3 regions of the Paenibacillus crassostreae genome follow, and region 3 is predicted to be linked to each of the others. Evidence: a T-box and tRNA genes for the amino acid it is inferred to sense, from the RefSeq annotation. Region 3 holds a T-box; the other regions hold tRNA genes.
The links. The T-box of region 3 lies ahead of leuS (leucine--tRNA ligase). A T-box ahead of a tRNA ligase gene usually reads a tRNA of that ligase, here a tRNA-Leu.
Positions count from the first base shown of each region.

Region 1: it has a tRNA-Leu gene. The T-box ahead of leuS (leucine--tRNA ligase) is inferred to sense a tRNA for this amino acid. The anticodon was not compared.
Region 2: it has a tRNA-Leu gene. The T-box ahead of leuS (leucine--tRNA ligase) is inferred to sense a tRNA for this amino acid. The anticodon was not compared.

Region 1 covers NZ_CP017770.1:1,010,813-1,020,945, forward strand. Annotated here, with positions in the region: gene LPB68_RS23090 (hypothetical protein) at 34-180, opposite strand; gene LPB68_RS05040 (uracil-DNA glycosylase) at 253-921, opposite strand; gene LPB68_RS05045 (ABC transporter substrate-binding protein) at 1,144-1,929, shown strand; tRNA gene LPB68_RS05050 (tRNA-Leu) at 2,077-2,162, opposite strand; gene LPB68_RS05055 (spore coat protein) at 2,365-3,123, shown strand; gene LPB68_RS05060 (SulP family inorganic anion transporter) at 3,239-4,696, opposite strand; tRNA gene LPB68_RS05065 (tRNA-Ile) at 4,781-4,854, opposite strand; tRNA gene LPB68_RS05070 (tRNA-Met) at 4,898-4,971, opposite strand; gene LPB68_RS23095 (hypothetical protein) at 5,042-5,206, opposite strand; gene pyrE (orotate phosphoribosyltransferase) at 5,364-6,005, opposite strand; gene pyrF (orotidine-5'-phosphate decarboxylase) at 6,002-6,739, opposite strand; gene carB (carbamoyl-phosphate synthase large subunit) at 6,751-9,972, opposite strand; gene carA (glutamine-hydrolyzing carbamoyl-phosphate synthase small subunit) at 9,965-10,133, opposite strand, start outside.
Region 2 covers NZ_CP017770.1:1,710,563-1,720,695, forward strand. Annotated here, with positions in the region: gene LPB68_RS08160 (GerAB/ArcD/ProY family transporter) at 1-627, opposite strand, end outside; gene LPB68_RS08165 (Ger(x)C family spore germination protein) at 664-1,869, opposite strand; gene LPB68_RS08170 (spore germination protein) at 1,859-3,433, opposite strand; gene LPB68_RS08175 (hypothetical protein) at 3,573-3,830, opposite strand; gene LPB68_RS08180 (thiol-disulfide oxidoreductase DCC family protein) at 3,859-4,269, opposite strand; gene LPB68_RS08185 (hypothetical protein) at 4,348-4,626, opposite strand; tRNA gene LPB68_RS08190 (tRNA-Leu) at 4,855-4,935, opposite strand; gene LPB68_RS08195 (urease accessory protein UreF) at 5,225-5,863, shown strand; gene LPB68_RS08200 (helix-turn-helix domain-containing protein) at 5,941-6,303, opposite strand; gene LPB68_RS08205 (PAS domain-containing protein) at 6,502-7,116, shown strand; gene LPB68_RS08210 (MarR family winged helix-turn-helix transcriptional regulator) at 7,196-7,678, shown strand; gene LPB68_RS08215 (MFS transporter) at 7,693-8,877, shown strand; gene LPB68_RS08220 (H-type small acid-soluble spore protein) at 8,962-9,147, shown strand; tRNA gene LPB68_RS08225 (tRNA-Ser) at 9,394-9,485, opposite strand; tRNA gene LPB68_RS08230 (tRNA-Asn) at 9,493-9,568, opposite strand; gene LPB68_RS08235 (SprT family protein) at 9,619-10,089, opposite strand.
Region 3 covers NZ_CP017770.1:1,156,499-1,166,631, reverse strand. Annotated here, with positions in the region: gene LPB68_RS05755 (DUF4129 domain-containing transglutaminase family protein) at 1-265, shown strand, start outside; gene LPB68_RS05750 (YqeG family HAD IIIA-type phosphatase) at 368-889, shown strand; gene yqeH (ribosome biogenesis GTPase YqeH) at 892-2,019, shown strand; gene aroE (shikimate dehydrogenase) at 2,097-2,990, shown strand; gene yhbY (ribosome assembly RNA-binding protein YhbY) at 3,013-3,303, shown strand; gene LPB68_RS05730 (nicotinate-nucleotide adenylyltransferase) at 3,321-3,911, shown strand; gene yqeK (bis(5'-nucleosyl)-tetraphosphatase (symmetrical) YqeK) at 3,895-4,473, shown strand; gene rsfS (ribosome silencing factor) at 4,470-4,826, shown strand; gene LPB68_RS05715 (CvfB family protein) at 4,823-5,731, shown strand; gene LPB68_RS05710 (class I SAM-dependent DNA methyltransferase) at 5,775-6,545, shown strand; gene LPB68_RS05705 (DUF3231 family protein) at 6,649-7,161, opposite strand; gene LPB68_RS05700 (asparagine synthase) at 7,355-7,513, opposite strand; T-box leader at 7,672-7,893, shown strand; gene leuS (leucine--tRNA ligase) at 7,982-10,133, shown strand, end outside.

The DNA.
Region 1 (10,133 bases), 150 kb from region 3:
AGTGGAATTGAAGGTTGTTTCTCATACTCATTCCTAATCTTGACTCTTCTCATACGCAATCAATGTCACTTCTTTACCCGTTAGATCGTATAGGCGTGCTTCCGCTTCTTGGATCGCCTTCAACGTCTGATCATCCCCGTTTAATGGTGCAATTTGATACTGATCACTTTGAATATTCATATTTTCCCCTGCCTCACTAATCATTTTCTCCTAGGTTTCCCAAGTTGATTTCGACTATTCATTTTCACTCTATTATCTTTTAGGGATACGCCAGTTAATCGGCAATACTCCAACAGATTCTAGAAATGCATTACTCTGCGAGAAAGGTTTACTTCCGAAAAATCCACGATAGGCAGCCAACGGACTCGGATGACTTGATTTTATCACCTTATGTTTACTCATATCGATCAGCGACGTTTTCTTCTGCGCATGACTTCCCCATAGAATAAACACCACGGGTTGCACACGTTCATTTAATTTCTGAATAATAGCATCCGTAAAGTTCTCCCACCCCATGCCCTGGTGAGAAGCTGGTTGCCCCTCCTGCACGGTGAGTACGGTATTTAACAAAAGAACCCCTTCATTCGCCCAATCCTCAAGAGAACCATGATTAGGAGGCCCCACCTGCAAATCTGTCGCTAATTCTTTATGAATATTTCTCAGAGAAGGTGGAATAGGTACTCCGTGCATAACCGAGAAACTTAGTCCATGAGCTTGTCCAACACCATGGTAAGGGTCTTGACCTAATATTACAGCTTTCGTCGTGTGATATGACGTCAGTTTAAGCGCTTGAAACAGATAATCTCTGGGAGGAAGTATTGTATGATGTTCATATTGATCACTTATTTTTTGCTGTAATTCAATGAAATAAGTCTTTCTTATTTCGTCTTGCAATTGTGTATCCCAATCATTACCAAACAATCTAAATATCCCCTTTCACATTCTTCTTCATTACTAAAAAACAAGCCAACTCCTGCATTTAATCAATCTAAACTCTACGCACCTGACAAAGGATCGTCAATAGTTTAAAAAACTGCTATATTGTAATTGATAATGATTATCAAATACGAAAGAGTGATAGAGATGATGCATACCCTGCTTTCCAGCGGTTCCTTCCCGCATCCCCATAGCTTCCATATTCCCATGAATGAAATCCCAGTTGAGCCAAAACGCATCGTTGCCGAGGAATACCTAGGAAGCCTGATTGCTCTGGATGCTATTCCTGTAGGTGCTCCCGGACTGACTTTGGAGAATATGTACTTCAAAGAAGCGCTTACTAGCGTAACCGATACCGGAACCTATGGGCAAATGTCGCCCGAGAATATCATCGCACTTGAGCCCGATCTTATTATTTCCGGCATGGCCGACAGCTACGATACCTTAAGCCGAATTGCCCCTACCATCATCGTGCCTTACGGAAATTTAAAAGATGCACATGAAGAGTTAACCTATTTCGGAGAACTACTGGGCAAAGAACAGGAAGCCAAGGACTGGCTGGTTCAATACGACGAACGTATTGCTGCAGCCAAGGCCAAGGTGGAAGCATCCATCCCTGCTGATGCCACTTTCAGCATCCTTGAACGTGCCGACAAGTCCATTCGGGCCTATGGAGACAACTTTGGACGCGGAGGACAACCTGTCTATCAGGCGTTTGGATTCAAGCCTCCCGCTGATGTTGCAGAGGAAATCATGGACAAACAGTGGGCGGAAATTTCAAACGAGGTGCTTCATGAATATGCCGGGGATTACCTCATCGTGACCGACAACGTCCTAACCCTGCAGGACTACAAGGATGATCCGATCTGGGGCAGCCTGCCCGCGGTCAAAAACAATCATATTTATGTTTGGAAAGAAGAAAGATCCTGGTATTATGATCCAATTGCTGTTCTTTCCCAAACGGAGGAACTCGCAGCTTGGCTCACTGCCTGACAATAATTATCATAAGCGGGTTAATCGTCTGTAATTGACGATGTAGCCCATTTTTAACCAATGAAAAAAGGAGAGAACTCGTTAAGAGTCCTCTCCTCTGCTGTTTCAAACACAAGGATTTTCGAAAAAAACCTTATCAATCAAGGATGCCGAGGACGGGGGTCGAACCCGTACGGTACTCACGTACCGCAGGATTTTAAGTCCTGTGCGTCTGCCTGTTCCGCCACCCCGGCATATATATTCGAATGTCTAACTTTTTTTAAAAGTAACGTTCGAATTCAACTTTTTTATTATACGTTATATTATTGTTAATTTCAACTTTTTTCTCAGAAAAATTTATACAGCATCAAGATCATCCATAAATCATCATACATCACACCTTCATACCTCCCATCATACATTATGGATAATCACCTATGTAAAGGAGCAGATTTAATGATCGAACAGAAATATAATGCCCCTCGTTTCAGCTCAATTCTCGAAGAACAATCCTTACGACAAGAACTTATTCTTGATCACACCATTGCAGATGTTACTGGAGATCGTCTTCGCGATCAAATATGGTTAACAGGCATGAAGAAAGAACCCGAAAGTCCACATATAACTAATATTGCTATTATCATTCAAGATGCTGCTACTTCACAAACGTATCGAATACAACCGAAAGAGAACTCGGGATATAATCCCCGCTTATTCGTAGGCGATTTTACAGGAGATGGCGTCTCAGATATCCTAGTAACGATAGATAGTGGTGGATCAGGAGCAACGACATATGACTATTTATACACTTTCGTTCAAGGAAAACCTCAACTTCTATTCAGCTCTGATGCATATAACGAGTATTGGAAGTATACTGTATCCTTTCTAGATGGATATCGTCTCCGAATAATCAATAGCAACACATCACGAGTATATACGTTAGACATCACCTCTCGAGGTAAAGAATACTTGGATGAAATCTATAATACTGATGGAACGTTAAAGTCGCCCATTGAAGGCTGGGTAGACCCGCTCAGTGGCTTATATCCAGTTGACTTCGACGGTAACGGGGTATATGAGTTACTGGCATTCCAAGGTGTAAGCGGACGATATCATGCCGACAGCTTTGGTTATATACAGAATGCTCTGAAATGGCAAAAGAACGGCTGGATATTACAAAATCAATGGTTAGCGATCTACGGGGCACCTGAATAGATTCAAGCAAGTAGAAACGGATATAACGTCCTTTTCAAGGACGAAATCCGTATCTGCGGAAATATAAGAAAAAAGAAGAGGAACTTGTTAACCAAGTTCCTCTTCTTTGCTCGTATCAATGTCCACTCGGAACTGATAAGCCTATCTTATCTATGAGAATTCGACTTTCCTCATTCAGTCCCACTATTTTAACGTGTTTACCCATCTGCTCATATTTCGTTATCACTTTTACTATCGCTGTTACCGCGGATTGATCCCATATATGTGAACGACTGAAATTAATAATGATATGATCAGGATCTTCTATATAGTTGAATAGACTAACAAAGTCTGTCATCGTCCCAAAGAACATTTGACCTCTAACCTTATATTCCTTATGTCCATCCTGCCCGATTGATTGTTCCAGCGTAATCCTCCCTATTTTCCAAGCAAAAAATAAAGCACTTAGCAATACACCTGCAAAGACCCCATAAGATAAATTATTCGTCATTACAACGATGACTACTGTAACAATCATAACCAGTGCATCTGTTCGAGGTATGCGATTTAACTCCTTCAGTGAATCCCAATTAAAAGTACCAATACAGACCATGATCATCACCCCAACAAGTGCAGCCATTGGAATCTTGGTAACTACAGGACCTAGTACGATAATGAGGAATAACAGAAATACTCCTGCAACCAAAGTGGATAAGCGCTTACGCCCACCAGACTTCACATTAATAACTGATTGACCAATCATCGCACAGCCCGCCATACCACCGAAGAAGCCTGTAACGACATTGGCTATACCTTGTCCCTTAACTTCTCTGTTCTTATTACTGGATGTATCCGTCAATTCATCTAGAAGCGTCGCAGTTAGGAGTGACTCCAGAATACCCACAATAGCTAAAGAGATTGAATAAGGCAGGATAATAAGTAACGTATCCAGTGAAAAAAGAACCTGTGGGATATGAAGGAGGGGTAATGCGTTCGTAATAGCTCCCATATCTCCAACCGTACTAATATTTAGTCCCAAACTGATCGAAATAATAGAGACCACAATGATTGCAACTAACGCAGAGGGAACTGCTTTGGTGAAGAGAGGAAATATGTAGATAATGGCTAACGTTAAAGCTACCAATCCATACATGACCCAATTTTGTCCTTTAAAATGTGTCAGTTGAGCAATGAAGATCAGAATGGCTAGTGCATTCACGAATCCATTCATAACTGAATGTGGGATGAATTTGACCAAATGACCTATTTTCAATAAGCCTAGGACATATTGGATGATCCCCGTAAGGATTGTTGCTGCGAATAAATACTCAAGCCCGTGATCCTTAACCAAAGTTACCATCAGTAGTGCCATCGCACCGGTAGCTGCTGAGATCATACCTGGTCTTCCGCCTACAAAAGAAATCACAACAGCCATACAGAACGAGGCGTACAGTCCTACCATTGGGCTAACACCTGCAATGATAGAGAATGCGATCGCTTCTGGTATTAGTGCTAATGCAACTGTCATCCCAGATAACACATCTCTTCGTGTATTTCCAAACCAGGTTGAACTATTTAATTGTATTGTTGTCAAAGTCATAACCTCCACACAATGAATTACATTTCTCAAAAAAAAGACAAACAAAAAATCCTTACAATAGCAAGGATTTCTTAAAAGTGGGCCTTGAGGGACTCGAACCCCCGACCAATCGGTTATGAGCCGACCGCTCTAACCAACTGAGCTAAAGGCCCTTAATAATGTATAATCCCGTATGAACAATGGCAATTTATTTAATTGCGGGGGCAGGATTTGAACCTGCGGCCTTCGGGTTATGAGCCCGACGAGCTACCGTGCTGCTCCACCCCGCGTCAGTAAATTATTCAAACAGCGACAAGAATTAATATACAACATTAACACCACATATGTCAAGTTTTTTATTCAAAGAATGAAGCGAACACCAAATCTCCCTTTGCGTGAACGGAATATTTCTACAGAATTTGGTTCTTCATATCCATAAATCCAACCATCTTGTTCTAACCTTTGGGCAAGACAACTCGCTTGAAATTCACTCCGATATAACTTTGCGAAATAGATCCACTTCATTTCTTCTCTCCTCTTTCCCCTAAAGATTGAAAAATGATGTTGGAGATATTGTTACCTAGTTCATTCAGATCAATGCACTTCATCGGAACTTATCATAATAAAAAGGATACCAACCCAATGATTGGGTGATATCCTTTTCTGCAAACCATAATAATTACTATACACCGAAGGACGAGGGATCTTCTCTCCAAGCCTTCAACACCGTAATATCTCCTGCTTCAATCTTTCCTTGTTCAAGAGCAACTTCCATTAATGCTCCGTAGTTAGACAGACTCTGAAGTGGAATGCCAGCTTCTGCAAAAGCATCTACAGCTTGATCCAACTGGTAGCTAAAAATCGCTAGAACAGCCATTGGTTGGCCCCCTGCTTCCTTAACCGCTAATGCAGCTTTCAATGAACTACCTCCAGTGGAGATCAGATCCTCAATAACAACCACCTTCTGGTTAGGCTTGATATGCCCCTCGATCTGATTCTGTTTACCATGCCCTTTAGCCTTATCACGAATATAAGCCATTGGAAGATTTAGCTTCTGAGCTACCCAAGCAGCATGAGGGATACCCGCTGTTGCTGTTCCAGCAATAACTTCTGCTTCCGGATACTGCTCACGAATCACTGTTGCGAATGATTCTGCAATATAGTCACGAATCACTGGATATGACATCGTTAGGCGATTGTCACAATAGATCGGTGATTTGATACCAGAGGTCCATGTGAATGGTTGTTTGGGACTTAAAGCAACTGCTTCAATCTGTAGTAAATAACTTGCAATGGAACCAGGGATTTCCGCTACTTTACTCATGCTTCCATCATCTCCTTAATGATTTGTTCTGCTGCTTCACGGGGATTATTAGCCGCTGTAATAGGTCGTCCAACAACGATATAGTGACTTCCTTGCTGGATTGCTTCACCAGGTGTTAACACTCTTGATTGATCTCCTATTGCACTTCCTGCTGGACGAATGCCAGGGGTCACAGTAATAAATTCTTTACCACATGTTTTACTAATCAATGGTACTTCTTGGGCAGAAGCTACGACTCCATTCAATCCCGCTGAAGCTGTAAGTTTTGCATATTTAACAACAGCATCTTGTATAGTACCTTCTATACCAATCTGTTCATTTAGTACGGTTTGACTTGTGCTAGTCAATTGAGTAACAGCAATAATGATGGGCTTCGATAAAGTATCATCACTTACTAATGCTGCCGTCATTCCCTCATAAGCTGCCTGCAACATTTGTGTTCCACCAGCTGCATGAACATTGAACATATCCACACCAAGCCGGGTGATGCTCTCGGCACCACCCTTAACGGTGTTAGGAATATCATGCATTTTCAAATCCAAGAAAACAGAGTACCCTCTATCCTTTAATTCGCGTACAAAATCCGGGCCTGCAGCATAAAACAGCTGCATCCCGACCTTCATATAACATGGAATTCCTTGAAGTTGCTCTACTAAACCAAGTGCCTGAGTAGCATCTGGATAATCCAGTGCTACGATCAGACGACCAGCCATTTCCTTATATGCTTGATTCATTCGTATTCTCCTTATTGCCCAATAAATGATGGCATAGCTTGGGATGAGAAATTAATGGTATCTAGCATGATTAGTAATGCTCTAACAGTATCTAGAGAAGTCATACACACAATGCCATTCTCTACAGCTTCACGGCGAATTCGGAATCCATCACGTTGTGGTAGTTTACCCTTCGTAAGTGTATTAAAGACAAAGGATGCTTCTCCAGTACGGATTAGATCAAGAATGTTTGGTGTTCCTTCACTCAACTTATGAACGGTAGTTACATCAAGTCCAGCTGCATTTAGAGCGTCTGCTGTTCCACCTGTTGCATATATTTTGTAGCCTAATCTCTTGAACCCAGTCATCAATTCTACTGCTTCATCTTTATCTTTATCAGCTACAGTGACAATGATTGACCCAGTGGATGGTATCTTCATACCAGCTCCAATCAAGCCTTTGTATAATGCCTTCGCATATTGAAGATCACGACCCATAACTTCTCCTGTTGATTTCATCTCAGGCCCAAGCGTGGTATCAACTCTACGTAGTTTGGCGAATGAGAATACCGGTACCTTCACCGACACATATTTACTTTCAGGCCACAGACCTTCTTGATAGCCCAAATCTTTCAGCTTCTTACCAAGAATAGCTTGCATAGCTAGGTTAGCCATCGGAATTGTCGTTACCTTGCTCAAGAATGGAACGGTACGTGATGAACGTGGGTTCACTTCGATCACATATACTTCATCTTTGTAAATAACAAACTGTATGTTGACAAGTCCAATCGTCTTCAATTCTTTGGCTACTTTTATCGTGATGTTCACGATTTTCTCTTTCAGATGCTCTTCTAAATGTTGCGGTGGATAGACAGCAATCGAATCTCCTGAGTGAACCCCAGCGCGTTCGATATGCTCCATTATTCCTGGAATTAATACCGTCTCACCATCACAGATCGCATCAACTTCTACTTCTTTACCAAGCATATATCTATCAATAAGTACGGGATGTTCTGGATTAATCTTCACTGCATACTCCATGTAATTCAACAGTTCTTCATCAGAATATACAATTTCCATTGCACGTCCACCTAGTACATAAGAAGGACGAACTAATACAGGGTATCCAATCTTATCTGCAGTTGCAACGGCTTCATCGACAGAAATTACTGTTTTACCATTCGGTTGAGCTACATCCAGACGGGTAAGTAACGCTTCAAATTTCTTACGATCTTCGGCTTCATCAATGCTTGCTAGACTAGTACCCAAGATATTCACACCAGCGGCACTCAATGGTGCTGCTAAGTTAATTGCCGTCTGTCCTCCGAATTGTACAATTACACCAACTGGCTTCTCCTGCTCAATAACATTCATAACATCTTCGAAGAATAAAGGTTCAAAATATAGTCGATCCGATGTATTGAAGTCCGTGGATACCGTTTCAGGGTTATTGTTGATAATAACAGCCTCGTAGCCTGCCTTTTGAATAGCCCATACAGCATGCACAGTTGAATAGTCGAATTCAATCCCTTGCCCGATACGAATCGGTCCTGATCCTAAGACCAGAATTTTTTCCTTCGATGATTGAATAACTTCATTCTCGGTCTCATAAGTGGAGTAGTAATAAGGTGTGGACGCTTCGAATTCTGCCGCGCAAGTATCCACCATTTTGTACACTGGACGAAGGTTATGATTTAATCTAAAATCACGTACTTCTACTTCAGATGTATGATGTTTAGTTGACGTATTCTGTTTACGAATCTCAGCGATAGATTTGTCAGTAAATCCAAGTCTTTTCGCTTGATACAAAGTCTCATAAGTAAGTGTTTCTTCTTCTTGAATACGAGTCTCAAACTTAATGATCCCCTCAAGTTTGTCAAGGAACCACCAATCCACTTGTGTTAAATCTTGAATTTGTTGCAGTGTATAACCACGACGGAAAGCTTCGGCGATGAGGAAGATACGCTCGTCATCTGGTTTCTCAAGACGCTCATTCAGAACATCTTCAGTTAGTAACTCTGTTCCCTCTAGATTAAAGCGGTGAACACCGATCTCTAATGAACGAACAGCTTTATGAATGGACTCCTCGAAAGTACGGCCGATAGCCATAATTTCTCCAGTTGCCTTCATTTGTGTTCCTAACTTACGGTTCGCATGAACGAATTTATCGAAAGGCCAACGTGGAATTTTACTTACGATATAATCCAATGCAGGTTCAAAGCAAGCATATGTTTGTCCTGTTACAGGGTTAATAATTTCATCTAAGGTGTATCCCATCGCAATTTTTGCTGCCATTTTGGCAATAGGATACCCTGTCGCTTTGGAAGCCAGTGCAGATGAACGACTCACACGTGGGTTTACTTCAATGACATAATATTGAAAACTATGAGGATCTAATGCAAATTGTACGTTACATCCACCTTCAATATTCAGTGCACGAATAATTTTGAGTGAAGCCGATCTTAGCATTTGATATTCACGGTCAGATAATGTCTGGCTAGGTGCTACAACAATACTATCACCAGTATGCACGCCTACAGGATCGAAATTCTCCATGTTACATACCACGATACAGTTATCATTGGCATCACGCATAACTTCGTATTCTACTTCTTTAAGTCCTGCAATACTCTTCTCAATCAGACATTGTCCGATAGGACTATAGCGAATACCAGATACGACGGTCTCACGAAGTTCTTCTTCTGTTGCACAGATTCCTCCTCCTGTACCACCAAGTGTATATGCAGGACGAACGATTAGTGGATATCCGATCTCAGTTGCGAACTCAAGCGCCTCTTCTAAAGTAGTTACAATAGAACTCTCAGGTACAGGTTGTTCAAGCTCATTCATTAAGTCTCTGAATAGATCACGATCCTCAGCTTTTTCAATCGATTCTAGCTGTGTTCCTAACAACTTCACATTCTCTTGTTCAAGAACACCTGCGCGTGCTAATTCAACTGCCATGTTAAGCCCCGTCTGACCACCAAGTGTTGGCAGCAACCCATCTGGACGTTCTTGACGAATAATCTGTGTAACAAATTCTAATGTAATAGGTTCGATATACACTTTATCAGCCATATTCGTATCCGTCATAATCGTTGCCGGGTTACTATTGATCAGAATAACCTCGATACCTTCTTCTTTCAAAGCTTGACAAGCTTGTGTTCCTGCATAGTCAAATTCAGCTGCTTGACCAATGACGATTGGGCCTGATCCGATCACAAGTATTTTCTTTAGTTCATTATTTTTAGGCATGTTGTAGAGCTCCTTTCACGCTTGCAGCTAATTCAGCTTGACGCGGTTTAGCAGGGTGATTTAATTTATGATCCGCGATCATTTTGAGAAATTGGTCGAACAAATAGCTACTTTCTTCTGGCCCAGGTGACGCTTCCGGATGATACTGTACAGAAAATGCC
Region 2 (10,133 bases), 550 kb from region 3:
TTTATTGAAATGAGGTAATATTGTTGTGAAGCATACCAGTTCTCCGAATGGAAAAATCCAAATGCTAGGATAAGCTGATTTCAGTGCATCCTTCCAGTCTTTCGCATGGATTGGAAATATATTCCTGAAGTCAACTAGGCCGGCAAGTATAACAACAGAACAACATATTATCCCCATAAAAAGAATCACAGTAAAATAGATTTCTGCTGTCCTAGCGAAAACTTCTATCCCTTTGTTCAAGATATATATAACCGCAATAACCATCATTGCATCCATGATATAAATGGGAGTTATATCATATGAAGACGATAACAATAAAACACTCCCTTCACGCAAGTTCCTAGAACCGTTAAACATAAGGACTGGTATATACAATAAACTCAATGGCCAACCAATAAATTTTCCGAGAATTTTCTGGGTATATCCACTGATGATCATATTAGGATATTGTTGATATAAATCTTCATAAATAAGGTATAACAGCAATCCGCCAGGCAGGGCCATAAGAATGGATATCCATACAGCATGTCCACTTTCAAGACCAATCGGAACAATGATTGCTGTTCCCAATTCAAATAAGACAATCATGGCAAATAGTTGATTTGAACTAATGACTTCTTTTCTCATAAGACAACTTCACGCTACCTTTCCGCCAGACCCCAGTTATTCCGTTTTTGGCAAATACGGGTTTAATCTCATTCCTGTGGTATGAATATTCGCTTTTACACGAACATCCAATTCACCTTGGGCAAATAAGTTCGCCCAATCTTTCTCCACGGTTTCCCATGCTTTCGGGTCGGTTCGCTTTAATTCATTCCCAAAATTAAAAATATCACTTTTCATACGCTGTGCGGCTTGTAAAGCCTGCATCACTTCATTCTTTGTCTCCTTTTCTATTTCTTGCTCCAATTTATTTATTTCATCCCTCTTACTTAAATCAACATAAGCCTTCATTTCATTTATACTGCCTTGCTCCCTAATGGAGACATGAAGAACTGGTAAACCATCTACAATTTCAACCTTTATAATCGTATTCGAACGAAAAATATTGATAGCAATCGCCTTTTCTTTATCATCGGAATCGATATTAATACTCGTCTCTTTTATTTTATTCTGAACCCAAAGTGTCCCTCTCGCTTCAGCATCATCCAACCAATATGTTAATTTGCCATTTTTAAATAAAGCCAACCCGCTCATCGTAATAAACGTCTCCGGATCGGTCTGTTCCAGATCAGACTTCTTCTTTCCTACCTCCGGATCCCCGATAACTTTTGCACCACTAATGACTATTTCACCATTTCCTGATATGTCATTAATGAGCTCAAAAACAGAAGCAAGCCTGCTCTCCCCCCACACTCTTGCGCTATTCGTCGTCTTCTTAACCATACCTGAGCCAGGGAGATTCTCCATTTGTAATAGTGTTTTTAGAACGGACTCCGCATCTGAACCCCTTGATACAAGCACAGCCGTGTTAAGCCGCAACTCATGTGATCTTTCAAATAAATCAAATATATCGTTAATTCCGCTCTTGGCCATGGATTCACCAATGACTAGAAGTTGTGTATGCGCAAAAAACAACTGTCTTGTTGCCCTCTTTGATGTTTTGCGCAAGGCTCCAAATATCGTCTGATCATTGGTTGAGAAGATCGTAATCGGTGCTTGCCCCGTACTGGCGCCAATAGTTGTTGCCATAGCTGTAGGATTAATAACTTGAAAAGTGATTCTATACTCATCTTTATCTGGTACTTTATCAATCCCTATACCGCTCACTATAGATACGGAATTCAATTCCCGACTATTCCAACAACTTGTCAAGAGCAATAGCAATACCAAATAAATAATAGTTCGCATTGTCCATTTAGTTGTCATTGATTTCTCCTCGATTTTCTTGATTTGTTTGCATGCGGACATTATTCTTCTGGCTAATAAGACGTGGCCGCCTCCGCAGGAATTGTAGTGGTGCACGTATAAATGTGTCCTTCTGTTCCTCTGGAATAAAAGGTGCCATAGGTGACATATACGGAACCCCCAAAGATCGCAAGCTACACATATGTGCAATCAGTATAAAGCTAATAATGGATATCCCATAGAGCCCCATAAATGCAGCAATAAACATAATGAAAAATCTTATTAACCGTATAGTAAGCGCCATATTGAAAGCGGGAGTCGCAAAGCTGGAGATACCTGTTAGAGAAACGACTATCACCATGGCAGGCGAGACAATTCCAGCTTGTACTGCCGCTTGGCCCAATACTAACCCGCCAATAATAGATACGGTTTGACCAATCGGTGACGGCATTCGGATTCCAGCTTCACGAATAATCTCAAATGTAACCTCTAGCAGGATCGCCTCAACAAAAGCAGGAAAGGGAACACCTTCTCTTTGCGAAGCTAAACTAATGAGCAATGGTGTGGGGATCATTTCCTGATGAAAGGTTATAGCTGCAACAAATACTGCAGGACCGAATGACGAGATAATAAGACACAAAAACCTTAATAAACGAATCACAGATGAAATCTCAAATGGCTGATAATAATCTTCAACAGCATGGAAAAACATAAAAAAAGTTGTAGGTGCAATCAGAACAAACGGTGTCCCATCCACCAATATAGCGATTCGTCCCTCTAATAAATTTGCAGCAACACTATCGGGTCGTTCCGTATTAAACACCGTCGGAAATGGTGAATATGTATTCCCTTGAATTAACTGCTCAATGTATCCTGATTCCAAAATGGAATCAATTTGAATATCTTTCAGTTTTTTTTTTAATTTGCGAATCGTTTTATCATCAGCAATTCCATTGATATACATGATCGACACTGCTGTTTTTGTCACAGTACCTATTTTCATGCTTTCAATCCATAAGTCAGCATTTTTGATTTTTCTACGAACTAATGATATATTCGTCTCAATCGATTCCGTAAAACTGTCTTTAGAACCACGTATGGCGACCTGAGTCTTAGCTTCTGAAACCGCCCTAACCTCGCCACCACTTGTGTTTCCACTTACGGCTTTCCCTAAACCATCAATTAGTATAATCGTGCTTCCGGATAAAAGAGCCTCTAATAAACCATCCCAATCCTCGACAACCTTTTCTTCACCAATGCTCAAAGCTTTTTTTGCCATAAATTCAAAAATTTCTAATTCAGAAGTTATATGAAGTTTATCCTGAGTAATGGGTTCAAAAGACATCACATGTCCAACAAAATCATCAACCGTCGACTTATCAGTTATACCATTTATATATATAGCAGCAACTTCAACTTGCGCGCGTATCAATTCAAATTTCCGCATAATCAGATCAGGACTATTTCCAAACCTTTCCTTGATACCTTTAAGATTATGTTCGAGATTTGTGGATATCCGTTTACTTTCCTCCTGACTATTGCTGGCCGCTTCGGATACTTTGGATTTTTTCCTCTGAATAGGCATACATTAACACCTCCCGCCTATACTATTTGCTACCTAATCGACTTTTATGCAACTTATGGTAAGCAGTTATAGAAACAAGAAAAATCCCGATTAGTCTCATTACGAGCTAATCGGGATAATTATCATATTTATATATTATTTATATCGGAAGCATATCGCGAGCCTTGGCTTTCGGCCTACATTCCTTACATACTCCTACAACTGTTCCCTCATCACTTGCATAAAAAATTAATCTACTTGTCTTTTTACAATAGGAACATTTCTGTAAATTCTGCTTACTCTTCTTCTGAAATTTAATGACATTCCCTTGAGATTGAGCTTTTCTATTTTTCAACCGTTTTAGCACCAAGCTCGCTACAACAATACCTACAACGAGTACAATCAAGATATATTTCACAGCATTAACCTCCTCTACGAGTGCTAACCTATTCTAATAATCTCCCCTTAAGATCTGATGTCGGTAACATACATTGATCGGACTGGCCAAACCAACGATACCGATTTCTAGCTATATATTGATATACCGTATCTCTTATAAATCTAGGTAATAAAATAATACCATATGTAAGTGGCCATAAACCGCGTAAATGTCTAGCAATGCGTAAAGCAGCAGTGGATTGAGTGAAATAACGATCGCCTTCAATTAAGACAAATGTACTTATATGATCTAGTGGTAATCCTACATTACCAAGTAATCTCTGCCCCGTTTCAGACTGTAAGGAAGCAAAGTAAAATCTCCCTACAGGATCATGATGAACAATAAATTTGGTCGCACTTTGACATAAAAGACACTGCCCATCAATCAATACAATCGAAAATGGATCATCATTCTTCATCTCAAATATCCCCTTCCAGCATATATAGTGAAAAGAAGCGTAGGATTATTTCCCACGCTTCTTTTCTCTAACAAGTCTTTACTTAACAATAGCCTTTTCTAGCCACTCATTATCGATGACTTGTTGTTGCAAATTATCTCTGAAACTTTCCATACATCTGCAAATAAAATCTTTGCGGCATACAGGGCAAGGTGTTTTTTGAAGTCGTGTAATATTCGTCATTTTCCATTCAGGATAACGGTTATAGAACGTACGACATTCTGTTCCATCTGCCAAGTAGAAGATGAATTCATATAATCCATCTTTCTCATTATTACTAGCTTCTTCCACGTTCGAAATAATCGGTCTGTAAGACATAATTATCACCCATTATATTAAATTTGCTAACACAATCTTTATCCAGCTGTTCCAACAAGTACTTAGACATTCTAATGAATTTTCAACTTGATGTCAATTTATTATAGCACTTATCTCTCTCACTCCATAACATCATTAATAGATATACAACGTTCCTATCCTATATTTCTTCAAAAAAAACAGTAAAACAAGGATCATCCCTTAGTTTACTGCTTTTGGAATTCAAGATGCGGTCGGCGGGATTTGAACCCGCACACCCGAAGGCACTACCACCTCAAGGTAGCGTGTCTGCCGTTCCACCACGACCGCATAATACAGATAAAAATTTCTTACAGCAACAAAATACATTTTACACGTTTGCCCATTAAAAGTAAAGAAGAAATCATTTCAAATATCTTCCGAATTTATATAATGTAATATAACCTATCAATATAGGTTATAAATATTTACGTAATTACTTTTTATTGACAATAAACCATCCGTTTAGTATCATAATTTCATGGAATATTATCGAAAATACAAATATCATTCATTTCTTGTTAATTAACATAACACTAATTGAACTATTTTAACATTATATACCATGGAGGTGTCACGAATGGACAAAGGTAGGAAATTACTTGATTATGTACAGATGTTAGATTCATCCCTTTCCGTTGGCGGGTATACTCATACGTTAACCATGGAGGCCCAAGTTGCGCAAGGAAGCATTCAAAACTACCGTGACCTGGAATTATTCATGAGAGACCACCTCCAAAGTATGTTACTTAGAACCGATGGCTGGGCCATTAAAGAAATCTATGCCGCATCAGAAGGGAATGATTCGCAGAAAATCGCTTTAATCGATAGGGTGATTCAGAATCGAAAGAATAGCTATGAGAATACCTCTGAAGCTCATAAGAATGGAAGACGTCTATTGAAATTAGCCCGAGCTCTTTACCCTTGGTTCGATTTTGATGAACTTGAACAAACGCTTCATGATTACAATACCTTCGGTTGCCTAACAACGGTGCATGCTTGGATTAATCAACGACTAGAGATAGATTGTGACCAAGCAGTGCAATGTTACTTATTCTCCGCTGTATCCTCATGCATCCAAAGCGCTTCTGTTGTAATACAAATATCAAATGATGAAGAAAGTTATTTACTTCAGTCCCTGCTTGATTCATTTAGACAAGAATGGCTTTCAGTGAAGATCAATTCTTCTGAAGTTCTACAATATTCATCGATGGCGTAACTAGGTCTTATATTTTCAAGAAAAGGTACCTACCATTTCACATAATGGTAGGTACCTTTTCTATGGTATACAATCATTTATTGTTGGGAGTACCGGCTTCTTCTATAATTTGTAAATTCAATATATTCCTTTATACAAGTTCTTTCCTGTTCACTTAATTTCGGAACTATACGTTGCAACCATTGAACATCATCTACCACATATGCCCTATGCTCTTCCATGATCGTTTCATTATAAGGTTCTCTCCCCACAATGAGCCAATCCAAGCTAACATTGAAGTACTCACCAATTTCTATTAATTTATTTGTACTTGGTGTCGACTTCCCTCTTTTCCAATCTCCCAAATTACCAGTACTAATCCCTAATTCTTCACAAAATAATTTCTTAGTCATCCTCTTATCCTTAATAAGTAATTCAATACGCTCATAAATAGACTGCATCTTATGTCCACCTTCCTATGTTGTTAAAAAACAACCTATGTTTCTCAAATTCCAACAAAATAAATGACGTATGTAAGTGTTTTATATTGCAAAATGACGTAAAGACGCATATACTATTTGTTATATTACCCTGAATTATATCACATAATTAACATCTATTTGGAGGTATCCTATTCATGCTGCAAAGGAGATATAACAATGCCCGCTGTTCTTCCTAACGAAGTTCTACACGCATTACATCAGAGTATTATAGTCATTGACACTGATGGCTACATCATCGAAGCAAACCGAGCATGGGGAGAATTATCTGCGTCAATTAACATCCCTTCAGATTTTCAATGGCTTGGTGTTAACTTTTTGCAAATCTACGATGTTCTTTTACATACGTGTAATTATAACTGTACTATCGCCAATCAATTTTACTGTATTTTCAACGGGCAGCTACCATCATTTTTTCATGATTTCAGTATGAATATCAATCTTACAACCGAGTGGTTCATGTTAGAAGTATTCCCCCTAATTAAGAACAAAAAGTGTATTGATGGAGCCGTAATTTCTATCAGCAATATTACCCAAAGAAAACAAGTGGAATTTGACTTTCAAGAAGCGGTTCTACAAATACGAACATTGCGTGGACTTATCCCCATATGCGCTGTCTGTAAAAGAATTAAAGAAGATGATCTATGGAGTAGTATTGAAAGCTTCTTAGAGAAGCATACTTATGCAGAATTTACTCATGATATATGTCCAGAATGTATTCGACGTTTATACCCAAAATATTCATCTGTCTTGGATCACCCACCCGATCTATAACACATTCTTTCTATAACCACCCTTGGGGTTACCCAAATAATTCCATTACATTTGACATTAATAGTTGTTATGAATATAATTGTTACAACAACTATTTAATAAGGAAGTGTTTCTTCTGATCGAATTTTCTCCTCCTAATCAGTCCATCGGATATAAATATTCACCTATTTTCCGCCAAATCAGCACCTTGTTCGCCAATCAACTCAAACCGTTTGGTATAACCCCTGAACAATGGACCGTTCTATACCAAGTTCATCTTGATGAGGGTATTAACCAAAAGGAAATTGCAATTCGAACCAATAAAGATCAGCCCACGGTTACTCGCATCTTAGATGTATTGGATAAGAAGCAATTGATCATTAGACAAATAGACACCTTAGATCGAAGAGCATTTCTAATCTATGCAACTCCTTCCGCTCATACACTTATCAACGATACTCTACCACTTGAGCTAAGACTGAATGATACAGTGACCGCTGGGATTACAGATCAACAATTACATGACTTACAACAGATCATGCAACAAATCCAACATAATATTAATCAAGCACATCAAGAATAGGAGTTATTAACACAATGAATATCAACCATGAGAAACTTTGGACAAAAGAATTTGTCATGCTTACTGTTTGTAATTTACTACTATTTCTAAATTTACAAATGATATTATCACCCTTACCTGCATATGTTAAAGATCATTTCCATGCAAATGATTTCACAGTTAGTCTTTTTACAACCGTGTTTGCATTGTCAGCTATTGCTTCTCGCCTATTCTCTGCTAAGATCCTTGAGAAGGGTAAAAGAAACTTCATTCTCTTCACCGGACTCATCCTAATTACGCTCGCTACTCTCGGTTATTTATGGAGTGGAACATTAGCAACATTACTTCTTATGCGTGTTATTTTCGGTATCGGTTTCGGAATGGGAAGCACTACATTGCCAACAATGGCATCCGGTGTCATTCCAATTAGAAGATTAGGCGAAGGTATGGGGTATTTCAGTTTATCAACTAGCATTGCCTTATCTCTTGGACCAGTGATCGGAAGTACCTTATTAGGACAAAGCGGATTTCATACATTAGTGTATGCTACCCTAGCAACAGGATTATTGATTTTCCCATTGATCTATCCCCTCGCTAAAAAGGTCAAAATTCCAATCACGCCCCTGAAGGAACAATCAGCAACACCTCAAAAGGCAGGTTTCAACAAAAAGCTGATACTCCCGAGCATACTTAACATGCTCCTGTCCATCAGTTATGGGGGATTATTGAGCTTTCTAATATTATTTGGAAAAGAAGTCGATCTTGCAAATGCATCCATCTTCTTCTTGTTTAATGTTATTTCAGTTATTCTTATCCGTCCGATCTCCGGTAAACTTTATGATCGAAAAGGTCATGTAGTATTACTTATCCCTGCGGCATTATTTATAATAACTGGCCTTATTATCCTTTCCTACTCAACTTCTACCGTTTCTCTTGCTATATCAGCATTAATCTATGGAATAGGTTTCGGTACAGCACAGCCTACTCTTCAGACTTGGATGATTCAGTCAGTCACACCCCAGCAGCAAGGGCTAGCCAATAGTATGTATTTCAATTCACTTGATCTCGGAATAGCTTTTGGAGCTCTATTACTAGGGCAAATCGCTTCGTTCTCAAGTTATGCCTTGATGTACCGTTATTCATCTATATTCCTTGTCCTATTTATCATGCTATATGCCATCTATATGTTTAAACAGAAAAAACAAAATGTTACAAGTTAACAAGCAACATTATAATCCAATCTGCTGAATAAATTAATATCTGATTCACATACTACGTTTAGTTCGAAATGAAGGAGCGTAATGATGAACAAACAACGAGCAATTGAAATTTCCGAATCAGCAGTGATGGAGAATGTAACTTACCAAGGAACGCCCGTATTTATTCAGCATGTTAATGATGATGACACAGCGAGAATATATCCACTTCATAAATCAGAACAAGAAATGATTGTCCCCTTAGGAAGTTTGATGGAGAATAAATTTAATTAGGCAACTCAATCCCCAAAGTACAAGCGAAAGAATCAATAACAACGCCTATGCTCTAATAGTAGGCGTTGTTTTAGTGATCAAGTAGAAACGATTATGCCGTCCTTTTTCAAAGACGGCATCCGTTTCAGCGGAAATATAAGGATTAGAGTATCAAGTAAAACTTATACTTTCTTATATTTTAAAAAAAGGAACCCTGATGGGTTCCTTTGTCAATTCTTATAGGATAAGTATGGCTAATGAAAAATATGGCGGAGAGAGTGGGATTCGAACCCACGCACCGCTTACGCAGTCTAACCCCTTAGCAGAGGGTCCCCTTATAGCCACTTGGGTATCTCTCCAAAATAATGGCTCCCCGAACAGGACTCGAACCTGTGACAACTCGATTAACAGTCGAGTGCTCTACCAACTGAGCTATCAGGGAACAATAAACAAGACTTACAAACATTAATATACCACTCTGAATGACTTCAGTCAAGGTAAGATCATGGAAGATAACCGCAATGAACCACTGCATTTACCACATTGATAACGCTTCGGATCCACCTTTCGCTTACGAAGATACTCCATCCCACATCGGCTACAAGTTAGCTTGTAGCGATACGGTAGAGCCCGCTTCGCTTTCTCTCCAGGCAGTGACTGACAGTATCTACTCCCACCTACTTGCAGTAACAATTGCTTGAAATCTGGATCACGATGTCGGTACCCTTTCCCCCTTAGATGAAGATGGTAATGGCATAATTCATGTTTGATAATCTTTTCTACTTCCTCATTTCCAAAGTTATCAAGTTGATGTGGATTAATCTCTATGTTGTGTCCCTTAAGGAAATATCGCCCTCCTGTTGACTTTAGTCGTCTATTAAACAGTGCCTTATGGAGAAATGGCACTCCGAAACATCGAATTGAAATATCTTCAACCCATACCTGCAATTCTTCATTGCTCATCGTTTCTTTCATGATTCTCTTACGGTTCCTTCCCATCGGCTAGG
Region 3 (10,133 bases):
TGAAAAAGTGGTAGTCGAGACAGAACGATGGATCGCTTACTTGCATAAACGTGGGATGAAGCGTCAAATGCATGAAACGTTGCGTGAATCTGTCATGAAGTGGCAACAATATGAACCTGCACTAGGGCCGCTATTGCAGAACCTACTTCAACTTTTTGAGAAGGCAAAGTATAGCCCTGAGTCTGTAGCTGCGGGGGAATGGCGTGAAGTTCAGAGGATTGGTAAGCAGCTTAACCTCGAATTAACAACAAAAAGAAAAATATAGCAATAACTTCGTCCTAATTACATGTGTAAAAAGGGCGGTTTTTTTTGTAATAGCGCATCATATTATGGTATAGTTTGTCGTATGAAACTGAGGTGACTGGACTTGTTTGAAATGCTGATGCCTAAATTACGGGCGAATACAGTGTTTGATATCGATTTGGAAGATCTATATGCAAAGGGATACCGGGGGATTATCACGGATTTGGACAATACGCTTGTGGGTGCCAAGGCGCCGCTTGCCCATCCTGAATTAATCGCTTGGTTTGAACTAGTGAAAAAAACAGGGTTTCAATTGATTATTGTTTCCAACAATCATCTGGCGAGAGTATCTGCTTTTGCTACGCCATTGGACATTCAATTTGTGCATGAAGCCCGGAAACCTTCACTTAAGCCTTTTCAATCGGCAATGAAGATGATGGGACTTTCGAATACAGAGACAATTATGGTAGGGGACCAAATGCTGACCGATGTGTTCGGTGGGAATCGGCTCGGGCTATTCACCGTATTAGTTCGACCCATCTCAGTTCAGGATGAAGGATGGACAACAAGAATTAATCGAAGAGTCGAGCGGATTGTGCTTAGGCGGCTTCGCAAAAAAGGATTATGGCTCGAGGAGGAACAATAAGCATGAAAGAACCTATTGGCGAGCAAGAAGCCATGAGATGCAGTGGTTGTGGGATATCGCTACAAACACAACAAACAGACTTACCCGGTTATGTACCGACTAAAGCGCTTGAACAAGAACAGATTATTTGTCAGCGTTGTTTCCGTATTAAAAATTACAATGAATCATCTTCTGTGACGGTGGATCAAGACGAATTCTTGAAGCTACTGAGCCAAATTGGCAATAAGAATGCATTAGTCATTCATATTGTGGATTTGTTCGACTTCCAAGGAAGTATGATTTCTGGATTGCAACGTTTTGTTGGTAATAACCCTGTTATTCTTGCCGTGAATAAAATTGATCTGCTTCCCAAAGTGACGAATTGGAATAAGATTAAGAACTGGGTGCAGCAACAAAGTAAAGAGAGTGGACTTAAGACGGAAGAAATCGTGCTTTGTAGCGCGAAGAAGAACCAAGGATTTGACCGATTGCTTGAGACCATAGCAACGTACCGTGGAGATCGGGATGTCTATGTTGTTGGGGCAACTAATGTCGGCAAATCAACTCTGATTAATCGTCTCATTAGAGATTATAGCGACTTGGAACAAGAACTAACGACCTCACGTTATCCAGGTACAACATTAGATATGGTTAATATTCCTCTTGATGATGGTCATCACATTATCGATACACCAGGTATTGTATACCCATGGCGTTTCAGTGAGCTTGTGAGCCGTGAGGATCTTGGAGCGACGATGCCAGAGAATCCATTGAAACCGATGGTATATCAATTGAATGAAGGTCAGACCCTTTTCTTTGGGGCTATGGCTCGTTTTGACTTTGTCAAAGGTGATCGGCAATCGTTCACTTGTTTCCTCAGTCCTAAGACAGGAATTCATCGTACGAAGTTAGAACGTGCTGATTCGTTATACGAAGAACATGCAGGAGAAATGCTCACCCCACCTAATAAAGAGAATTTAACGAAACTTCCCGAGTGGACGAGACATGAATTTAGTATTAAAAAGGGTGCTTATTCCGATGTGTTTATTTCGGGTCTTGGTTGGATCAAGATTAATAGTGATCAAGGTGCCATAATCGCAATCCATGCGCCACGTGGTGTTAAAGTATTAACAAGACCTTCCCTGATCTAAGCGTTATCGTAAGATAGCGATAGGGATGAACGGATGGTCATATTGAATATTTAGCAGAGAGGTGGTGGAATAGGCTTATGTTATGGAGCAATTTATCTTCAGAACATAATAACTCTTTGCGCCTTGCGGTGATTGGGGATCCTATTGCTCACTCGAAATCTCCAGTGATGCATAATGCTGCCCTGGCTTCGCTTGGATTGAAAGGGGAATATATCCCTCTACATGTGAGCCCTCGAGAATTGGGTCCAGCCATTACACGAATGAAAGATCTGGGCTTCCGAGGGATTAACGTTACCATTCCTCATAAATTAGATGTGATGGCTTACGTTGATCGATTGGATGAATCCGCTGAGATCATTGGTGCAGTGAATACTATTGTGAACGAGAACGGGTACCTTACAGGGTATAACACGGATGGAATCGGATATGTTCGTTCGTTAAAAGAAGAGACTCGTGTCCGTCTAAAAGACAAATCAATCATAGTATTAGGAGCCGGTGGTGCGGCGCGTGGTATTGTTCACACATTAGCTCAAGAAGAACCCAAGCGTATTGTCATAGCTAACCGTACGGAGGACAAGGCCATTCAATTAGCAAAAGAGTGGAGTTCAATAGCTAATATTTCGGGTGTTTCTATAGATGAGGCCAAGTCTTACATGTCAAGTATGGACATCGTAATTAATACGACCTCTATTGGAATGCACCCACACACAGCTCATTCGCCAATCGATCCAGTATCAATACCTCCTGGCATTATCGTCAGCGACTTGATCTATAATCCGCTCATGACTGAATTGTTGAAGAAAAGTCATGAGAGAGGTTGCATCACCCACGGTGGACTAGGGATGTTTGTGAACCAAGGAGCATACGCCCTGGAGTATTGGACTGGGTTACCTGCACCAATTGAGATAATGAGAGAAGCCGTGTTGAAGAGTCTTCAACATGAAGCTGTAAATGTACAAGAGAATAATTGAATTGAAGGAGTTTGGATATTACATGTTAAACGGAAAGCAGAAACGTTATTTACGTTCACTAGCACATCATTTGAATCCTGTATTTCAAGTGGGTAAGAATGGAACTAATGATCACTTGATTCAGCATATTGTTGAAGCGATTGAGAAGAGAGAACTTATGAAAGTCACAGTATTGAACACTTGCCTTGAAGACCGTAATGAAATTGGAGCTGAATTGGCTGAAAAGTCTGGCGCTGAATTGGTTCAGGTTATCGGGAAAGTGATTGTATTATATAAAGAGTCAAAAGATAACAAAGAAATTCAACTGCCATAAGTAGGGGAGGATTCAGCATGAAGATCGGAATCATGGGGGGGACCTTTGATCCGCTTCATATCGGCCACTTGCTCGCAGCGGAATCTGCAAGAGATGCTTATGAACTTGATGAGGTCTGGTTCATGCCAAGCCACATTCCTCCACACAAGGATAAGGCTGGAGCGACGGGTGAGGAACGACTAGCTATGGTAACTGAAGCTATAAAGGGTCATTCATCCTTCCGGACTTTAGATATTGAAGTGGAAAGAGGAGGCATATCTTATACCATTAATACGATAGAAGAGCTGAAGATTACTTATCCAGCATTTGACTTCTATTTTATTATTGGGGCAGATATGGTTAATTACTTACCTCACTGGGATCGGATTGAGGATTTATCCCAGCTGATAACGTTTATCGGGGTGGGTCGCCCAGGTTCACCACTGGATCTGAATGCATTACCATCCTACTTACAATCAAAAGTACTACTTGCGGATATGCCGCTTGTAGATATTTCATCTTCTGATATTAGGGAAAAAGCGGAGGCAGGGCATTCAATCCGCTATATGGTTCCGGAAGTTGTGTATGATTATATCGTAAGGAGCGGAATTTATGGGATACAGCCGTGATGAGCTTATTGAAGCAGTATCTGCTCAAATGCCTGCTAAACGTTGGCAGCACACCCAGGGTGTTATGGAGTCCGCAGTCAAGTTAGCAGAACAATATGGGGCGGATCCTGAAAAAGCTGATTTAGCTGCCATTCTGCATGATGTTGCTAAGTATTGGCCAATAGAGAAGTTAAAAGATGTTCTAGAAGAACATCAATCATCTAGTGAATTATTATTGTATAACAAGCAACTGTGGCATGCTGAAGTCGGAGCCATTGTAGCAAATCATGATTATGGAATAACGGATCTAGAAGTATTGGATGCGATCCGTTACCATACCTCAGGACGTATAGGTATGACCTTATTGGATAAGGTGGTTTGTCTGGCTGATTATATTGAACCGGGAAGAGACTTTCCCGGAGTGAATAATATTAGAAAACTAGCCAACGATAGTTTAGAAGAAGGTTTACTGGCTGGTCTTGATTCTACGATCAGTTTGTTAGTGTCACGTCGGGAAATTATATTTCCCTTAACCGTATTAGCACGTAATGATTTGATTAAGCAATTGGAGGCGAATTCATGAATCAAAAATTTATTGAACCTAAAAAGTTGTTGGATTTGGTCGTATCAAGCGCCCAAGGTAAAAAGGCTATGAATGTTGTAGCACTGGATTTAAAAGGAATTTCATTGGTTGCAGACTATTTTGTCATTTGTCATGGTAATTCCGATGTACAGGTCCAAGCTATCGCTACCGATATTCGTAAAGAAGCGATGAGCGCAGGAACAACTATTCGAGGAATCGAAGGAATGGACAGCGCACGTTGGGTACTAATGGATCTAGGTGACGTAATCGTACACATTTTCCATCGTGATGAACGTGAATTCTATAACATTGAGAAACTATGGTCTGATGCTAAAGTCGTGGAGATCGTATGAGTTTAGTTGCGGGTACAGTTGTATCACTTGAAGTGGCCCGTGAAGTATCTCCATATGGCTTTTTTCTATATGGAGATGATTTCGATGTGTTACTCCATTACACGGAGATTGTAGGAGAAATAAAACCGGGAGATATCCTAGAGGTATTTATCTTTTTCGATACGCAGGATCGCTTAGCTGCTACGATGAAAAAACCTTATTTAACATTAGGGGGATTAGCAAAACTTGTTGTGGCTGATGTTAATCCACGATTAGGATGCTTCCTCGAAATGGGACTAGGGCGCCAGCTATTATTACCTATTCGAGAATTACCAGAGATTAAAGAACTGCATCCACTTGTGGGTGATTCCGTCTTTGTTACGATGGAGCACGATAAACAAGGTCGCTTATTGGCTAAGCTAGCAGGAGAGTATGAACTTGAACCACTAACCTTTGCAGCACCTTCCTCATGGATGAATCAATGGGTAACGGCAACTGTGTATAAACCACTCCAAATGGGTACATTCGTCATTGTTGATGGCGGAGTAATTGGCTTCGGGAGTATTGGCTTAATACATTCTACAGAGCGTAACCAGATGCTTCGACTTGGTGAAGAAGTGCAAGTTCGCGTAAGTCATATTCGAGAAGATGGACGAGTGAATCTTTCCATGGCTCCTTTAAAGGAAATTGGCAGAGATCTAGACGCTGATCGAATATTGGCTACACTTAAAGATCGTCCAGGTGGAGGAATGCCTTATTCCGATGCTACTCCACCAGACATCATTAAAGAGCGATTCGGCATTAGTAAATCAGCCTTCAAACGCGCAATAGGCAAATTGCTAAAGGAAGGTCTAATAACACAAAAAGAGAATTGGACATACCTAGTAAATCCAGAGTCGAATGTGAATGAGGATGAACCATCTTAATTTAAGTATTTGAATATTATTTCATGGGAAGGGTGGTGCTAATATGTCATCCTATCGGAAATTTGCATATGTCTACGATGAGTTAATGGAGGACATGCCATACCCTGACTGGATACGCTTTGCACGAACGGCTTGGGAGAAACATGGAATGCCTCATAGCGTTGTCGAATTAGGTTGTGGAACAGGGAGTATTACGATTCCTTTAGTTAATTCTGGTTTTGAAGTTACGGGTATTGATATCTCAGCAGATATGTTGTCTGTAGCCCGTGGTAAAATGGATGGAACGCCACGCGGTAATCGTCTATATCGTGAAGGTAGTATTCGTTGGGTACAACAGGATATGAAAGAATGGGAATTGCCAGAACCCGTGGATTCCGTTATTTCTTTCTGCGATTGCGTCAATTACCTAGTTGAGGAATCTGACGTTATATCCTTGTTCGCTCGAACTTACGAAGGATTAAAGCCTGGTGGAACATTTCTATTCGATGTGCACCATCCCAATACGCTAAAAGGTTATGATGACGAGCAACCTTTTGTGCTTGATGAACGGTCCGTTTCATATATCTGGACATGTGATCTAGATGTTGAACGATGCGAGATAGAGCACCATTTACGAATCTTTGTACGTGAAGAACAAGGTGGAGATCACTATCGTCGGTTTGAAGAAATTCATATTCAGCGGGCATATGATCCTGAATGGATGAGAGTTGAGTTAGCTAAAGCTGGATTTAGTGACATCAAGATTTACGCAGATTTTGAATGGAACGAAGCGGGAGATGGCGCGCAAAGACTGTTCTATGTGGCGATTAAATAGAAATAAATAAAGCAGTCCTTCTCTTGGAGATAGGGCTGTTTTTATTAATGTTAATATAAAAGAACCCTGCCTTATTGGCAGGGTCAGAGAGAAGGTATGAGTGTTATGCTTCGACAAGTTCAGGTTTTTTCAATTGAAGTGGTGGAGGTACGATCCAACCTTTTTCCTTATTTAAATTAAGGATACGGTTACCAAGTACAGTCATCTCAGAATGAAATTTGGCAAACATAGCCCCTATATTTTCATTAATACTCATCCCCATAGCTTGGCTCGCTGAGACTAGACCCAGAGAAGCACTAGAAGCGACCGATGCAGCAATTTCTAGATCTGAGAACCTTGCTCCAACTGGGATATCTTCGAGATTCACCTTCGGGCGTTCAGGAAGTACTGGAGGTGGAGCAATGCCATTCTCCATTAAGACATCATCGCATTGTTTCATTTCTTTCTTGGATTGATTGATGAAATCTTCAATGATCTTTTTGAGATCATGATCACCTGCATGATTCAAGAAAGCTTGATAGGACGAAATCGCCGCTTTTGTCATCAAAGAGCACTGCCAAACATAGAATATTTCGCCATAATGCAAAGGTTCATCTTTTCCTGTTAAAATGCCCATAGACACTCTCCTTAGTAGTCACATTATTATTTATAAAGCATTATTTATGTTGTCCAAGTGGCTGTGAGATATGTGGGAAGTGATTCTCCAATGTTTGCTTGTTATTATGATTTGCAAAAAAAGCTATAATAAACAAGCCTTGGATCCTTTGATCCAAGGCCTGTACTTTCTGTACTCTATGTCTTTCCATTCCTTAACGATGTTCTACAAGATCAATACTTCCCAGGATGATGTGGGCAAGTCCAAAGCCTAGTACACCATATGCAGCAAGCTTATACTTGCTACCAAGTAATGCAGCACCTGACGCAGACACAACGGTTCCAAGAACTGTAGGAATCATTCCTTCGCGCATTTGAACACTCCCTTAAGTGGTTTTGGAAAGACAAGAATTAGTATCTGTTTTCCCGGATGGATTTATTCATAAGTAGCAATATTAACGTCTGATTCACACGTAGAATCAATTGACTTACTTTCTTGGGTTAGGTATAATATGATTCATCAAAATGCATATGTTAAACGTTGATGAGGAGTACTAATTTCGAAATATCATCCAGAGAGCCGGTGGTTGCTGCAAGCCGGTTGATAGATTGAAACGAACTTGCCTCGGAGTCATGATATGAATATAAAATATCATCGTCTTACCCGCGTTAAGGGTTCAAAGTGAGTGGAAGACAAAGAATGTATTCCGCTAACTAGGGTGGTACCACGGGAATCTAACCTCTCGTCCCTAGCGATCAAACGCTAAGGATGAGAGGTTTTTTGATGAGGTAAAAGGTTTTGAAGAATGATTATACACGTTAATGAAGGAGGAATTTTAGTCATGAGTGAACAACAAGGGCAAGGCTATCAACCACAAGCGATTGAGCCGAAATGGCAACAATATTGGGAAGAACATCAAACTTTTAAAACAGGTGAGGATCCTACTAAACCTAAATTTTATGCGTTGGATATGTTTCCTTATCCATCTGGTGCTGGTCTTCACGTGGGTCATCCAGAGGGGTATACAGCTACAGACATCGTATCTCGCTATAAACGCAAGCGTGGTTATAATGTTCTACATCCCATGGGTTGGGATGCATTCGGTCTACCCGCAGAACAACATGCTTTAGATACGGGTGAACATCCAAGAGAAATTACAGTAAAGAATATTGATAATTTCCGTCGTCAGATTAAATCTTTAGGATTCTCATATGATTGGGATCGTGAGATCAGCACAACGGATCCGGATTATTATAAATGGACACAATGGATATTTATTCAGTTGTTTAATAAAGGACTCGCCTATGTAGCAGAAGTACCTGTCAATTGGTGCCCAGCGTTAGGAACAGTTTTAGCGAATGAAGAAGTGATTAATGGATTAAGTGAACGTGGCAACCATCCTGTCGTTCGTAAACCTATGAGACAATGGATGCTGAAGATTACTGAATATGCTGACCGTCTATTGGATGATTTAGAAGAGTTGGATTGGTCTGAGAGCATAAAGGATATGCAGCGCAACTGGATTGGTAAATCTAAAGGAGCAGAAGTGAGATTTGATATTCAAGGTCATGACGCTCATCTAGCTGTGTTTACAACAAGACCAGATACGCTATTCGGTGCAAGTTACTGTGTCCTAGCTCCAGAACATGAATTGGTCGAACGCATAACGACACCAGGGCAATTAGAAGCAGTTGAAGCTTATAAAACGCAGGCTTCACATAAGAGTGATCTAGAACGGACTGATCTGGCGAAGGATAAAACAGGTGTCTTTACTGGATCTTATGCAATAAATCCAGTCAATGGTGCGAAGATGCCGATCTGGATCGCAGATTATGTCCTTGCTGGATATGGAACAGGAGCTATCATGGCTGTTCCAGGGCATGATACACGTGACTGGGAATTTGCGAAGCAGTTCGGATTGGATATTATCGAAGTGGTCAAAGGTGGAAATGTAGAAGAGGAAGCATATAGTGGAGACGGAGAGCATGTGAACTCTGAATTGCTGAATGGTCTACACAATGCAGAAGCAATCGCAACAATGATTTCTTGGTTAGAAGACAATGGTAAAGGCGAAGGTAAAATCACATATCGCCTGCGTGATTGGTTGTTTAGCCGTCAAAGATATTGGGGAGAGCCTATTCCTATCTTGCATCTAGAAGATGGAACCATGAAGACTGTTCCGGTGGATCAATTACCACTTGTTCTACCAGATGTAGAACATATCAAGCCTTCAGGTACTGGAGAATCGCCATTAGCTAATGTGCTCGATTGGGTAGAAACAATAGACCCTGAGACCGGGATGAAAGCTCGCCGTGAGACGAATACAATGCCTCAATGGGCTGGAAGTTGCTGGTATTATCTACGTTTCATTGATCCGCATAACGATCAAGAGCTTTGTGCTAAGGATAAGCAACAACAATGGCTTCCGGTCGATCTTTATATTGGTGGAGCGGAACATGCAGTACTACACTTACTATATGCTCGATTCTGGCATAAAGTTTTGTATGATCTGGGCATAGTGGATACGAAAGAGCCTTTCCATAAGCTTGTGAACCAAGGAATGATTCTAGGTACGAATAATGAGAAAATGAGTAAATCTCGTGGTAATGTCGTGAATCCAGATGAAATCGTAGAAGGTTATGGCGCGGATACACTCCGTATATACGAAATGTTTATGGGACCACTTGAAGCGACTAAACCTTGGAGTATGAATGGTGTAGAAGGTAGCCATCGTTTCCTTGCACGAGTATGGCGTTTGTTCATAAATGACGAAGGTAACCTCAACGGTAAGATTGTTGACGGTGAAGGTAGTGATGAATTCAAAAAAATATGGCATAAAACGATCAAAAAAGTTACCGAAGATTTCGAAAACTTACGATTTAATACAGCGATCAGTCAATTAATGATTTTTGTTAATGAAGCGTACAAAACTGAACAATTACCGCGCTCAAGCGTAGAACAATTTGTGCAACTTCTATCCCCATTGGCACCGC